Regions from separate parts of the Vogesella sp. LIG4 genome, predicted to be linked through region 2. Evidence: riboswitches for the same ligand, from Rfam matches in the RefSeq annotation. Region 2 holds a riboswitch; each other region holds the start of a gene.
What was found. Region 2 has a riboswitch for cobalamin ahead of PSELUDRAFT_RS05210 (TonB-dependent receptor). Riboswitches for the same ligand answer to the same signal wherever they lie in the genome.
Positions count from the first base shown of each region.

Region 1: linked by a shared signal. The riboswitch ahead of PSELUDRAFT_RS15925 (HoxN/HupN/NixA family nickel/cobalt transporter) and the one ahead of PSELUDRAFT_RS05210 (TonB-dependent receptor) in region 2 are both predicted to bind cobalamin.
Region 3: linked by a shared signal. The riboswitch ahead of PSELUDRAFT_RS15820 (HoxN/HupN/NixA family nickel/cobalt transporter) and the one ahead of PSELUDRAFT_RS05210 (TonB-dependent receptor) in region 2 are both predicted to bind cobalamin.

Region 1 covers NZ_LT607802.1:3,435,975-3,440,224, forward strand. Annotated here, with positions in the region: gene cbiB (adenosylcobinamide-phosphate synthase CbiB) at 1-208, shown strand, start outside; gene cobD (threonine-phosphate decarboxylase CobD) at 201-1,265, shown strand; cobalamin riboswitch at 1,230-1,409, shown strand; gene PSELUDRAFT_RS15925 (HoxN/HupN/NixA family nickel/cobalt transporter) at 1,511-2,578, shown strand; gene PSELUDRAFT_RS15930 (ferredoxin) at 2,575-2,904, shown strand; gene PSELUDRAFT_RS15935 (cobaltochelatase subunit CobN) at 2,901-4,250, shown strand, end outside.
Region 2 covers NZ_LT607802.1:1,111,191-1,115,440, forward strand. Annotated here, with positions in the region: gene PSELUDRAFT_RS05210 (TonB-dependent receptor) at 1-1,948, opposite strand, end outside; cobalamin riboswitch at 2,064-2,256, opposite strand; gene cobT (nicotinate-nucleotide--dimethylbenzimidazole phosphoribosyltransferase) at 2,548-3,579, shown strand; gene PSELUDRAFT_RS05220 (histidine phosphatase family protein) at 3,576-4,184, shown strand; gene PSELUDRAFT_RS05225 (adenosylcobinamide-GDP ribazoletransferase) at 4,214-4,250, shown strand, end outside.
Region 3 covers NZ_LT607802.1:3,414,250-3,418,499, reverse strand. Annotated here, with positions in the region: gene speB (agmatinase) at 1-36, opposite strand, end outside; gene PSELUDRAFT_RS15825 (Lrp/AsnC family transcriptional regulator) at 282-737, shown strand; gene PSELUDRAFT_RS15820 (HoxN/HupN/NixA family nickel/cobalt transporter) at 783-1,838, opposite strand; cobalamin riboswitch at 1,873-2,029, opposite strand; gene PSELUDRAFT_RS15815 (DUF5666 domain-containing protein) at 2,518-3,690, opposite strand; gene PSELUDRAFT_RS15810 (DUF6502 family protein) at 3,680-4,250, opposite strand, start outside.

The DNA.
Region 1 (4,250 bases), 1.8 Mb from region 2:
CGGCCCGGTAATGGCCGCCGGCGCCGGGTCGCTCGGCGTGATGCTGGGTGGCGCCGCCCGCTACCACGGCAGCCTGAAGCAGCGCCCGGCGCTGGGGGTTGGCCGCATGCCCGGCACGCACGACATCAGCCGCGCGATGCGGCTGGTCGACCACGGCCTGTGGCTGTGGGTGGCGCTCGCCCTCGCCGGAGGGTGGCTGCATGCTTGACCATGGTGGCGGCATCCTGGCGGCGGCGCACCGCTACGGCATCCCGCTCGGGGACTGGCTGGACCTGTCCACCGGGCTGAACCCGCAGGGCTGGCCGGTGCCCGCCCTGCCGGCAAGCTGCTGGCAACGGCTGCCGGAAGAAAACGATGGCCTGGAGGCCGCCGCCGCGGCCTACTACGGCAGCGATGCGCTACTGCCGGTGGCCGGCTCGCAGCCGGCAATCCAGGCGCTGCCGCTGCTGCGCCCGCGCGGCGTTGTCGGCATGCTGGCCACCAGCTACGCCGAGCACGCCCACGCCTGGCAGCGGCGCGGGCACCAGGTGCTGCGCCTGGCGCCGGATGAGCTGGAAGCGGCCGTCGATGCCGTCGATGTGCTGCTGCTGGTCAACCCCAACAACCCGACCGGCTGGCACGCGCCGGCCAGCCAGCTGAACCGCTGGCGCGAGCGGCTGGCGGCCCGTGGCGGCTGGCTGGTGGTAGACGAGGCATTCATGGACTGCACGCCGGACAACAGCCTGCTGCCCTTCATCGGCGCAACGGGCCTGGTGGTGCTGCGCTCGATAGGCAAGTTCTTTGGCCTGGCCGGCGCGCGCGCCGGCTTCGTGTTCGCCTGGCCCGAGCTGCTTGCGCAGCTGCGTGAGGAACTGGGGCCGTGGACGCTGGCCGGCCCGGCGCGGCAGGCGGTGAAGGCGGCACTGCAGGACACCGCCTGGCAGCACGACACCCGGCTGCGCCTGGCGCACGACAGCGCCCGGCTTGGCGCCATGCTGCGCCAGCATAGCCTGGTGCCGGACGGCAGCAGCGCGCTGTTCCAGTGGCTGCGGCACCCGCAGGCGGCGGTGCTGCACGATGCCCTCGCCCGCTGCGGCGTGCTGTGCCGGTATTTCGCCGAATCGTCCAGCCTGCGCTTCGGCCTGCCGGCCGGCGAGGCCGACTGGCAAAGACTGCAGGCCGCGCTGGCAGCCATCGGCCCGCTGCTCCACCCGGAGCAGGATTCACAAGCCAGGCCCCATCACGTATCATCCGCCGCTGCAAATGATGGTGCCCGTAAAGGGTGAAACGGGAATGCGGTGAGATACCGCAGCTGCCCCCGCAACTGTAAGTGACGAGCCTGCGTCACATGCCACTGGGCCCGGCCCGGGAAGGCGACGCAAGGCAATGACGCACGAGCCAGGAGACCGGCCATTATCTTCAGTCGACGTGGGTTGAAACCGGGCGGGGTGTACCGGGGGATAGCAACACGCGGCCACAGCTGGTCGTCTTGTCCTTACTCGCGGCGATGTTCCTACCAGGGGACCCCAATATGGCCAAGCCATTGCCGCGCCCACTTTCGTTTCATGCCGTTTCCACCCGCCGCGCCTCGGCCCTGATGCTAACCGGGCTGCTTGCGGCCAACCTGCTCGCCTGGGCCTGGGCGCTGACTGCCTTCGCCGGCCAACCCACCCTGCTTGCCACCGCGCTGCTGGCCTACCTGTTCGGCCTGCGCCATGCCGTCGACCCCGACCATATCGCCGCCATCGACAATGTGGTGCGCAAGCTGATGCAGGACGGCCAGCGCCCGCTGGCGGTCGGCTTCTTCTTTTCCATCGGCCATTCAACGCTGATCCTGCTGGCGGTGGCGGTGATCGTCAGCACCACCGCCGCGCTGCAAAGCCGCTTCGGCGCCTTCCGCGAACTGGGCGGCGTCGTGTCCATCGGCGTGTCGGCCTTCTTCCTGCTGGCCATCGCCGTCACCAACCTGGTGATCCTCAAGGGGGTGTGGCGCAGCTTCCAGCGCGTGAAGCGCGGCGAGGCCGTCAGCGAGGAGGAAATGGACATGCTGCTGGCCGGGCATGGTTTTCTCGCCCGCCTGTTCCGCCCGCTGTTCCGGCTGGTGACCCGCAGCTGGCACATGTTCCCCATCGGCTTCCTGTTCGGGCTCGGCTTTGACACCGCTACCGAGATCGGCCTGTTCTCGGTATCCGCCTCGCACGCATCGCATGGCAGCTCGCTGTGGTCGGTAATGGTGTTCCCGGTGCTGTTCACCGTCGGCATGGCACTCGTCGACACGCTGGACAGCATGCTGATGGTCGGCGCCTACGGCTGGGCCTTCGTCAACCCGGTGCGCAAGATCTGGTACAACCTGACCATCACCACCGTGTCGGTGCTGGTCGCCTTCGGCATCGGCGGCCTGGAGGCACTCGGCCTGCTGGCCAACCAGCTGCAACTCACCGGCGCGTTCTGGGACGTGGTAGCCACCATGAACCAGAGCCTCGCCAATTTCGGCTACCTGGTGATAGGCGTGTTTCTCGCCAGCTGGGCAATATCGGCCGCCATCTACAAATGGCGCGGCTACGACCTGCGCTACGGCAACATCCGGAACAGCCAATGAGAACCCACTACAAACACGTGCTGATGTGCACCGGCCCGCGCTGCACCGAGAACGGCGCCACCGCCGAGGCGATGTTCAAGCTGCTCGGCCAGAGCATAGACGCCTGCGACGGCCTGCGCGTGAAGCGCACCCGCACCCACTGCTTCGCGGTATGCAAGGAAGGCCCCATCGTGGCGGTGTACCCGGACGGCGTCTGGTACCGCCGGGTGGACGCCGCCGCCATCCAGCGCATCGTCAGCGAACACCTGCGTGACGACTGCCCGGTGGAGCCGCTGATCTTCCACCGGCTTGGCATCGGCGATATCGACGCGGAGGAGCAGCCATGAGCGCCCGCATCGTACTGCTTAGCCACGCCGGCACCGACCTGTCGGCGCTGGCGCGCGCCCGCGCGCTGCTGCCGGACGACTTTGCCGCCGTCGAGGCGGTGAACCTGCAAACCGTGGACAGCCCGGCGCGCATGGAAGCGCTGCTCGGCTCAACGTTGGCCGCAGCACGCGTGCTGCTGGTGCGCCTGCTCGGCCGCGCCAGCGCCGTGCCCGGCTTTGACGCGCTGCGCCGCGACGCCGAGGCGAACGGCCGCGCGCTGATCGTGGTCAGCGGCACCGGCGAGCCGGACCCGGAACTGGCGGCGCTGTGCAGCGTGCCGCCGGCACTGCAGCACGAGGCCACTGCTTACCTGCAGGCGGGCGGCACCGCCAATATGGCGCAGCTCTTGCGCTGCCTGTCCGACCGGCTGCTGATGACCGGCTGCGGCTACCTGCCGCCGGCGGCGCTGCCCGATCACGGCATCTACCACCCGGAGCTGGCGGGCCTGGCCACGCTGGATGACTGGCAGGCAGTCTGCAACCCTGCCTGGCCAACCGTGGGCATCACCTTCTACCGGGCGCACTGGCTGTCCGGCAACACCCGCTTCATCGACCAGCTGGTCGATGCGCTGGCCGAGCGCCAGCTCAACGCGCTGCCGGTGTACACCGCCTCGCTGCGCACGCTGGGCGCATCCGGCCTGCCGGCGGCGCTGGACTTCTTCGCCGACGGCGATGCCAGCCGTATCGATGCGCTGATCAATACCACCTCGTTCGCCATGGGCGATGTGAATGCCGACGGCCCCACCGCGGCCGGCTGGTCGGTGGCAGCGTTCGAGCGGCTGGACCTGCCGGTGATCCAGGCCATCACCAGCAGCATGACCATGGCGCAGTGGCAGGCGTCCGAGCGCGGCCTCAACCCGCTCGACACCGCGATGAACGTGGCGCTGCCGGAGTTCGACGGCCGCATCATCGGCGTGCCGATCTCGTTCAAGCACGAGCAGGACGAAACCGAATACGCGCCGCTGCCGGACCGGGCGCGCCGCGTGGCCGGCATTGCCGCGCGCCAGGTGGCGCTGCGCCGCACGCCAAACGACAAGAAGCGCATCGCCTTCATCTTCACCAACTCCAACAGCAAGGCCTCGCAGATCGGCAACGCCGTCGGCCTGGACTCCCCGGCCTCGCTGTTCGCCCTGCTGCACGCCATGCGCGAGGCGGGCTACCACCTACCCGACCTGCCCGAATCGAGCGACGCGCTGATCCACACCCTGATCGACCGCGGCGCCTACGACGAGGACTACCTCACCGCCACGCAACTACAGCAGGCGGTGGCCAGCGTACCGGCGGCGCGCTATGCCGAGTGGTTCGCC
Region 2 (4,250 bases):
TCAGGGTCAGCGAAGCCTGCATGGTACGCCCGCTGCCTGGGAGCAGGTCATACTTGCCAGTGCTGCCGATATTGTCTTCCCTGTAGCCATAGCTGGCGTAGCGCTTGTCGAGCAGGTTGTTCACCGCCAGGCTCACATCGACATGCTTGCTGTACTGGTGGCTGAGCTTGAGGTTGACCAGGGTGTAGGCGGACAGCTGGGTGGCGAACTGGTTGGCCTCATCGTTATCCATGCGCTGCTTGCCGACATACTGCAGTTCCAGTCCAACACGGGTGGCCTGCTGCGGCAGCCAGGTCAGGCCGACATTGGCCAGCCAGTGCGGCACCATCGGCACGGTATTGCCAGCCAGGTCCACACCACCAGCCACACCGGAACGGAAGGTGGCCTGCTGCCAGGTCAGATTGCCGTTCAGCTGCCACTGCGGCGCCAGTTGGGTCTTGCCTTCCAGCTCCACGCCCTGCCGACGGGTCGGGTCGAGGTTGACGTTGAAATAGCTTAACGGGTTGTAATGAATTTCGTTGTTCAGGTCGTAACGGAACAGTGCGGCACGCACGCTGCTGCCCCCTTGCAGCCAGGCCACACCGACTTCCTTGTCATGTGAGACCTGCGGCAACAGCGGCGGCGCCGCAGCATAAGACTGTTCATCAGCATTAGCGATACGGAAACTCTGTCCCAGCTTGGCGTACACATCCAGCGACGGAGTCAATGCCTGTCGGATACCCAGTTGCCAGGCATTCAGTTCCTGCTGCTTCTGGTAACTGTGACTCGGTGAGCTGAGGTTGCTTACATCGTCGTCCACATGCTGGTTGCGCACCCCCACATTCACGGTGGTGCCGGCCTGCGGGCGCAGCAGTGCGTCGGCAAATACACCTAACAACTGTTGCTTGATGCGACTGGTCGCATAAGTACCATCTACGTCTGTGGCGGAATTCTGTCCATCCACGCCCACGGCCAAGCGGTGAGCCCCCAGCTCGCGCTCGTAGCGCAGGCTAGTGTTAGTTTCGTCAGCGCTGCGCTGGTCGTGTGCACTGCCCCAGTTGGTAAAGGTGTTTTTATGCCTCTGCGCGAGATCGAAATACACCAAGCCACCGGCCAACTCCTGTCGAGCTTGCAGGCCATAGTCCTGAGCCCGGGTTTCGGCGTAGTCATTGGGGCTGCTGGTTCCCCGCGAGTCCGACGCAAACTGGTTGATACCCGCGGCTGGATCGATTTGCCTGCCCCCCGGCAGGCGCAAACCCTGGTTGCTGTTGCGGGCGTAGAAGCGCACATCGCCGCCATCGTGGCGCCAGGTAGCGCTGATGCCGCCGTTGTCGTTGCGCTCGGCATTGTTACGGCGATAGTTATCACCGGTCATCGACTGCACGTAGGCATCCAGCGCCACCTGCGCGCTGGCCTGATGCACCGCCACGTCCAGCTGCTTCAGGTCCTGGCTGCCCATGGTGAAGGTGGCACGTACGCTGGGCTGATCCTTGAAGCCGTTGCGGGTGATGATGTTGACCACGCCGCCGGTGGTGCCGCCACCATAGGCCACCGCGCCACTGCCACGTACCACCTCAATGCGCTCGATCGCCTGCAGCGGAATGCCGGCCAGGTTGGGAACAGCCAAGTCATTGGTATTCTGCTTGACGCCATCCACCAGGATCAGCGTGTTGCTGACACCGGTCACGCCAAAGCCCCGCAGGTCCACCGTACCGCCGCTGGCAGAACCGGACATGTTGAACAGATGTACACCGGCCACGGCGGACAGCAGTTCCTGCACGGTACGGGCCGGGCTGCTGGCGATGTCGGCGGCGGTGATCACGGTAACGTTGGCCGGCAGTTCGCTGGCCTTGTCGGCCACGCGGGTGGCGGTAACCACCACTTCGTCCAGCTGGGTAACGGTAGCGGCCATGGCGGCCGGGGCACAGGCCAGCGCTACCAGCGCAGCCAACGGTTTGGTATTGAACATGTAAGACACACTCCAGGAGGAAAAAACGGAGTGCGGAGAAATACTCGGGACGCACGCAGCGGGCGCTACGAACTGTCGAATCGCCTCCCCGCGATGCTCCAGCAGGGCACGATTCCACGGCGCCCGAATCGCAGGCCGGTCTCCGGGCTCGGCCTTGCGGGGCGACGCCTTCCCGCCCGATGGGCAGTGGCTGTGGTCGCTCCTGGATGACACGCGTCATCAGGCCTTACCGTTGCGGGGGCAGCGCCGGACTTGTACCGACTTCCCGTTTCATCCGGCGGACCAGAGCCTGTTTACGTTCTCGCGAGCCAGGGCGAGACAAGGCGAAAACGGCTGAGGAAGCGGAATTGACATGAAGTCAATGAGCATTCCGAAGACGTTTTCAACGCTGTATCGCCGAAGCGCAGCAGATCGTAAACAGGTTCTTGCACGCCGGACACCTGCAAGGCGCGCATTATACCCGTAGCTGCAGCCCCCCGCCCCCATGCGCGGCGATTTGCTTATTCCAGCGCAAGACAATTGCCAGCGCGCGGAGCCTGCCGTATGGTCGCGCCATCACCCTTAAACGGCCGCTGCGCCGCCTCCATAGCAAGGACATCATGTTCCGCATTCCCGCACCCGATTTCTCCGCCCGCGATGCCGCCAGCGCACGCCAGCAACAACTGACCAAGCCGGCCGGCAGCCTGGGCAAACTGGAGGACCTCGCCATTACCCTGGCCGGCCTGCAGCGCCGCGAGATTCCGCAGCCGCTGAAGCCGGCCATCACCGTGTTTGCCGGCGACCACGGTGTATGCGCCGAAGGTGTGTCCGCCTACCCGCCGGAGGTAACCGGCGCCATGGTGGCCAACTTCGTGCACGGCGGTGCCGCCATCAGCGTGCTGGCACGCTGCAACCAGGCGCGGCTGGAGGTGGTGGATGCCGGCGTGGCCGCCGACCTTGCCGCGCTGCCCATCGTGCACGCCAAGGTGCGCGCCGGTAGCGGCAACATCCGCCGCGAGCCGGCGATGACGGCAGAACAATGCGCGGCAGCGCTGGAGGTTGGCCGCATGGCCGCGCGCCGCGCCATTGCCGATGGCGCCAGCCTGCTGATCGCCGGCGACATGGGCATCGGCAACACCACGCCGTCGGCGGCGCTGATCTGCCGCCTGGGCGGCCACAGCCCGGAGGCCATCGTTGGCCGCGGTACCGGTGTGAACGATGCCGCGCTGGCGCACAAGCGCCAGGTGGTGGCCGACGCGCTGGCGCGCGTGGCGCCGGACCTGGACGGCCAGGCGCTGCTGGCCGAGCTGGGCGGGCTGGAGATCGCCGCCATGGCCGGCTTCTACCTGGAAGGCGCGGCGCAGGGCGTGCCGCTGCTGCTGGACGGCTTCATCAGCACGGCTGCTGCGCTGGTGGCCCAGGCCATCGCCCCGGACATCGCCCCGTGGCTGCTGGCCAGCCACTGCTCGCAGGAAACCGGCCATGCGCTGGCGCTGGCCAGCCTGGGGCTGACGCCGCTGATCGACTTCGGCCTGCGCCTGGGTGAAGGCTCCGGCGCGGCGCTGGCGATTCCGCTGCTGCAACAGGCCATTGCGCTGCACGCCGGCATGGCCACCTTTGCCGAGGCCGGCGTGGCCGGTAAAAACGAGTGAACCCCTACACCCTCACCCTGCTGCGCCACGGCGACATCGACCACCAGGGCCGGCTGGTCGGCAGCAGCGACCTGCCGCTCAACGATGCCGGCCGTGCGGCGATGGCCGCCAGCTGGCAGCGCATCGTGCGCCATGCGCCGGTAAGCTGCATGGCTACCTCGCCGCTGCAGCGCTGCCGCGAGTTTGCCGTGCAGCAGGCACTGGTCAGCGGCGTGCCGCTGCACGTGGTGCCGCTGCTGACCGAATGCGATTTCGGCAGCTGGGAGCTGCGGCCGCTGGCCGATATCGCCGCCGAAACGCCGGACTGGCAGACGTTGCTGGCGCGCGGCCTGCTGACACCGGAAGGCGGCGAGCGCTTCGAGGTGTTCCGCAGCCGGGTGCTGATGGGGTTTGCCGGCTGGATGCGCGAGGCACGCGGCAGCCACCGCGTGCTGATCAGCCACGGCGGCGTGATCAACGTGCTGCTGGCCGAGCTGCTGGGCACCGACTTCAACATCGCCCGCCTGATGGCGGTACAGCGCGGCGGCTTTGCGCAGCTGTCCATCCTCGAAGGCCACCCGGCCTACCTGCTGCGGCTGGAAACGCCGGAGCCGCCCACCTCTTGATGCCACCTTGCGGCCAACCCTGACCTGCCATGCGTTCGCTGATTCTCGCCATCCAGTTCCTGACCC
Region 3 (4,250 bases), 1.8 Mb from region 2:
AGACTGCTCAATGGGTACAGGTGTTGTTTTATGCATGTGTCTTCTCCATTGCGAATCAGATACGAGGTGCCAACTCGCCGGTATCTCGGCTGACAACAGAGTAAAGAGGAGGCCATCCAACTTAAAGACGAAAAATAGACAATTTCGGCGATATTTTTCGTCTAATCGTATCGACTGGACTACACTTTGACTTTCGTGCCCTCGTCGTGACGCATCACCTGCAAAAGAAACTGAAAGCACCTGGACAGAGGGCTCTGGCGTGTGTGAGCGGAGTCCACCGTATGAAGCAACCCAGGCTGGATCAACTTGATGACATCGACCGCAAGTTGATCTTGTTACTGCAGGAGAATGGCCGGGAGTCTGTGGCCGTGCTGGCTCGCAAGCTGAACGTCGCGCGAACCACGGTGGTTGCACGCATCGCAAGGCTTGAGGCGAACAAAGTTATCGTCGGGTATGGAGTACGACTTGGTCAGGATGTACTGGATGGCAGTATTCAGGCATACGTTGGCATGATCATCACGCCCAAACGGATACGCGAAGTCGAGAAAAAACTCGCTCAAATGCCTGAGGTGAAGACACTCTGCGCTGTCAGTGGTGAGTTTGATAATGTCTTATGGCTGAAGGCGGAATCCCCTGAGCGGCTAAACAATCTGCTCGAAGAAATCGGGATGCTTGAAGGGGTTGAACGGACAACAACTTCGATCATCCTGGCGCGCAAGATTGAGAGGGGGTTTTGACAGGGGCCCGCGGAGCGTTCATCACCACATATCGGCTGTGCGGTGCTAGTGGGTGATCTCCAGCTCATCGAAGCGCTTGAGCCGGTAGATCAGAACCGATGCAACCCAGCTCGCGGCGAAGATGCCGATGATGAAATAGCCCATGGTGCCGAAGTTATCGTTCAGCACGCCGATGGCATCCCACAATCCCCCCTGCAGTTGCAGCTTGTCGCCGATCAGGCCGAGTGCCTCGATGGTGCCGATAACGACGGCAACGATGATCGAGACCAGGGTGATGGTCATGTTGTAATAGATCTTGCGGATAGGCTTCATATAGGCCCAGCCATAGGCCCCAAGCATCAGGTGACCATCCAGGGTGTCAATTAAGGACATGCCGGCACTGAACAGCGCCGGAAACACCATGATCGACCAGGGCGACAGGCCGTGTGCCGCCTGGGTGGCAGAAATACCCAGCAAGCCGATTTCGGTTGCGGTGTCGAAACCCAGGCCAAACAGGAAGCCGAGCGGGTACATATGCCAGCTGCGGGTGATCATGCGGAACAGCGGTCGGAACAGCCTGGCGATGAAGCCCCGGTTTGCCAGCAGCAGGTCGAAGTCGTCATCGACATAGCTGCCGCCGCTCCTCAGCTTGCGCCAGGCCTGGTAGATCGATTTCAGGATCACCAGGTTCATGCAGGCAATGGCAAACAGGAACAGCGCCGACACCGAGGTGCCGATCACGCTGCCGACGTCTCTGAACGCGTCGAAACGCCCCCGCATGACCGTGGTGGCGATGGCAATGGCGACCGAGGCGAGCACCACCACGCTGGAATGTCCCAAAGAAAAGAAGAAACCAACCGTGACCGGGCGTTTGTTCTCCTGCATTAGTTTGCGGGTGACATTGTCGATGGCCGCGATGTGATCCGCATCGACTGCGTGGCGCAAGCCGAAGCCATAGGCGAGCAGGGCCGTGCCAAGCAATGCCGGGTGGTCGCGAAACGCAAGCAGCGCCCATAACCAGGCGAAGACATTGCTGGCAATCAACACACCATACATGCCGAACAATCTGCCTCGAACCTTGCTGTTCGAGTCACTGAAAATCTGTACGAATTGGTAAAGCATTGAGTAACACCTTGGGGTGACGCGCCCCGGTTGAGTTGGGAGTTGCCGCCAAGCGAGGTCTGGCTCTCAGCCAAAGGTGCCAACGGCACTCAGGCTGATTACAGTGGCGCGACCGCACCGGATTTGCACCGGCTGCCCGCTTGGCCTTTTGTGAAACGGTTCTGCTGCTGCGCGTGCACGCCATTGGCGTGCTTTGCTTGCGCTATCTGGCTGCGTAGAGGCGGCAGCAACGAAAGCCGAGGCGAATTTACCGCAATGGCGCAGCAAAGTCCGCACTTCTTGTTGCTCTACACCCAGGCCGACTGGGAGCGCCGGACAGCCCTCCGGATACCCCACTGTGGAGCGGCGCACTGCTGATCATGCTGGCGCTGGGCGCGGCCTTCCCGCTGGTGGGAGCCAGCTTTCTGGCCATCCTGCTGCTGGATTGGGCACTGCTACGCCGCCTGCACGCACTGGCATTCTTGCGCTGATTACCCTGTTCCAGCCACGCTGCCCCGGAAGATAGGGCGGCCTTTTGCAGGAGAACAGTCATTTTTTTCTGGCGGCACAAACTGACGGCTTGGGCCGGCAAGCTGCTAAGAATCACCTCGGGGCAGCATCAGTCCCGATGCCTTTGTACGGGCTTCGGCGTGAGGCGGGAATTTGCCTACTGCCCCCGGGGCAGTCCAGTGGTCTCGTATCAATCACCGTGGGAGTCGCCGTGGGATCGGCCGCTGCTGTCCGAGCCGCCCCGATCCCCCGAGTTCTCCAATGTTGCGCCGTGTGGTCGGGCGCCAGTCTCCCCATTGTCAGAATGCTCATTGTCATTCTCGGTTTTCACCTTGTGCGCCGGCTGGCCGGCGCCGTGGTAGGGGAGCCGCACCTGTACCCGTTCGGCCACCAGGCGGCCGTCCGTTAACACCTTGACGCTCACTTGTACTAGCTGTTCCTTGCCGAACGACTGGGCGCCGCCTCCTGCGAAGCCGGTGGTGGCGTCCACCCCGACCAAGTGCCCGGCAATTTGCAGGTTCCCGTTGTGCGCGATCGCGAAGCCCTCCAGTTCGAGCCTGGAGAGGCCATGCGCGTGCCACAGCTGTGCGGTCGCTGCGGGCCGGGTGGTACTGACCTGTAGTGCCTGCCCATTCCACATCCCTTCAGCAACGATCTCGTCGTTGCCTGCATCGACCACCTTGCCTTCCAGTTTCAGTCCTGCGACCTCCTGGCGACCCGCACCGAGCGTGAGGCGCCCGGTAATGCTGCTCAGTCCCGACGGCGCCTCGGCCAGCGACGTGGCGTGCAGCACGCCGTCGCCGGAGCGCAGGCCGCTCAATCGCACGAACTGGCCGGTGGCGAGCCGAGCCGCCTGCCGCACGGGCAAGCCGGCGATGGAAACCGGCCGACCCATCACGTACATCATCCGGTGGGGTAGGTCGACCCGGGTGACGACGCCGACCAGTGGATAGGACACCGAGATACGCTGCGCCACGAGCTGCTGGCCGCTGCCTGCAGCTTCGACCACCACCACTTGCCCGATACCAAGGTTGGCCGCTGGCATGGCTTGACCGTTGCTGTCGACCGGCGTGGTGGGCTGGAACTGCACTTCGAGGCCGTTCACCCGGATGCTGCCAAAGCCGGTAATGGTGCCGACGATGCCGGTGCCGCCGAAACCTTCTGGTTCCGCAAGGTGTACCCCGGTACCGCCGATGCCGTCGCCATCAGGTGGCGTGGAGGGTGGCACCCCGTCGGCCAGACAGAGCGTTGTGGATAGCAGCACGACTGCCGGCAGCAGCAGCTTGCGCGACCAGCGCCGGTAGTGTGCTAGAACGTGAGCCAGATCAGACAGCCCACCCGTGCGATCCCCTCTATTCATCATGCGTCGCATCCTTTGGGGGTGTGCTGTCCTGGTAAAAATACAGGCCGAAATTGATGCGCAGCGGCGTGCCCTGTTGCGTCTGGTCCTGCTGCTGCAGCGCGAGTGCCCGCCGGTTCACGGCTTGCAGCGCCTGCATGCCCTTGCTCTGGGCCAACCGGGCCAGTTCCTTGACCGACGCTTCGCTCAAGCCGGAATAGATGACGCAGCGCTCCAGCATGGGCTGGCCCTCGCCAGTCAGGTTGTGTGCTAGCGTCGCCAGGTGGTCGTGGACGTTTTGCTGCAGGTAGTAGGCCTTTTCATCCAGGCTAGTACTGGCCAGCAGAGCGTCGATGTTGAGGTGAACCAGGTCGGCGCTGTCCACCAGGACGGCACCGCGGCGCATCCATTCGTCGAGCAGTGTACGCGCGCGTACGTCTTTGTTGACCTGCCGCACCAAGCCCTCGAACGACAATTCGCCCCCTTGGCGGATAAGGCGTGGCAGCGGACGAGGCTGTCCGGCTGCGTTGGTGAATTCCGGCAAGCCTGCCCACAGTCCCATCACCTTCGCCGAAAGCGATACC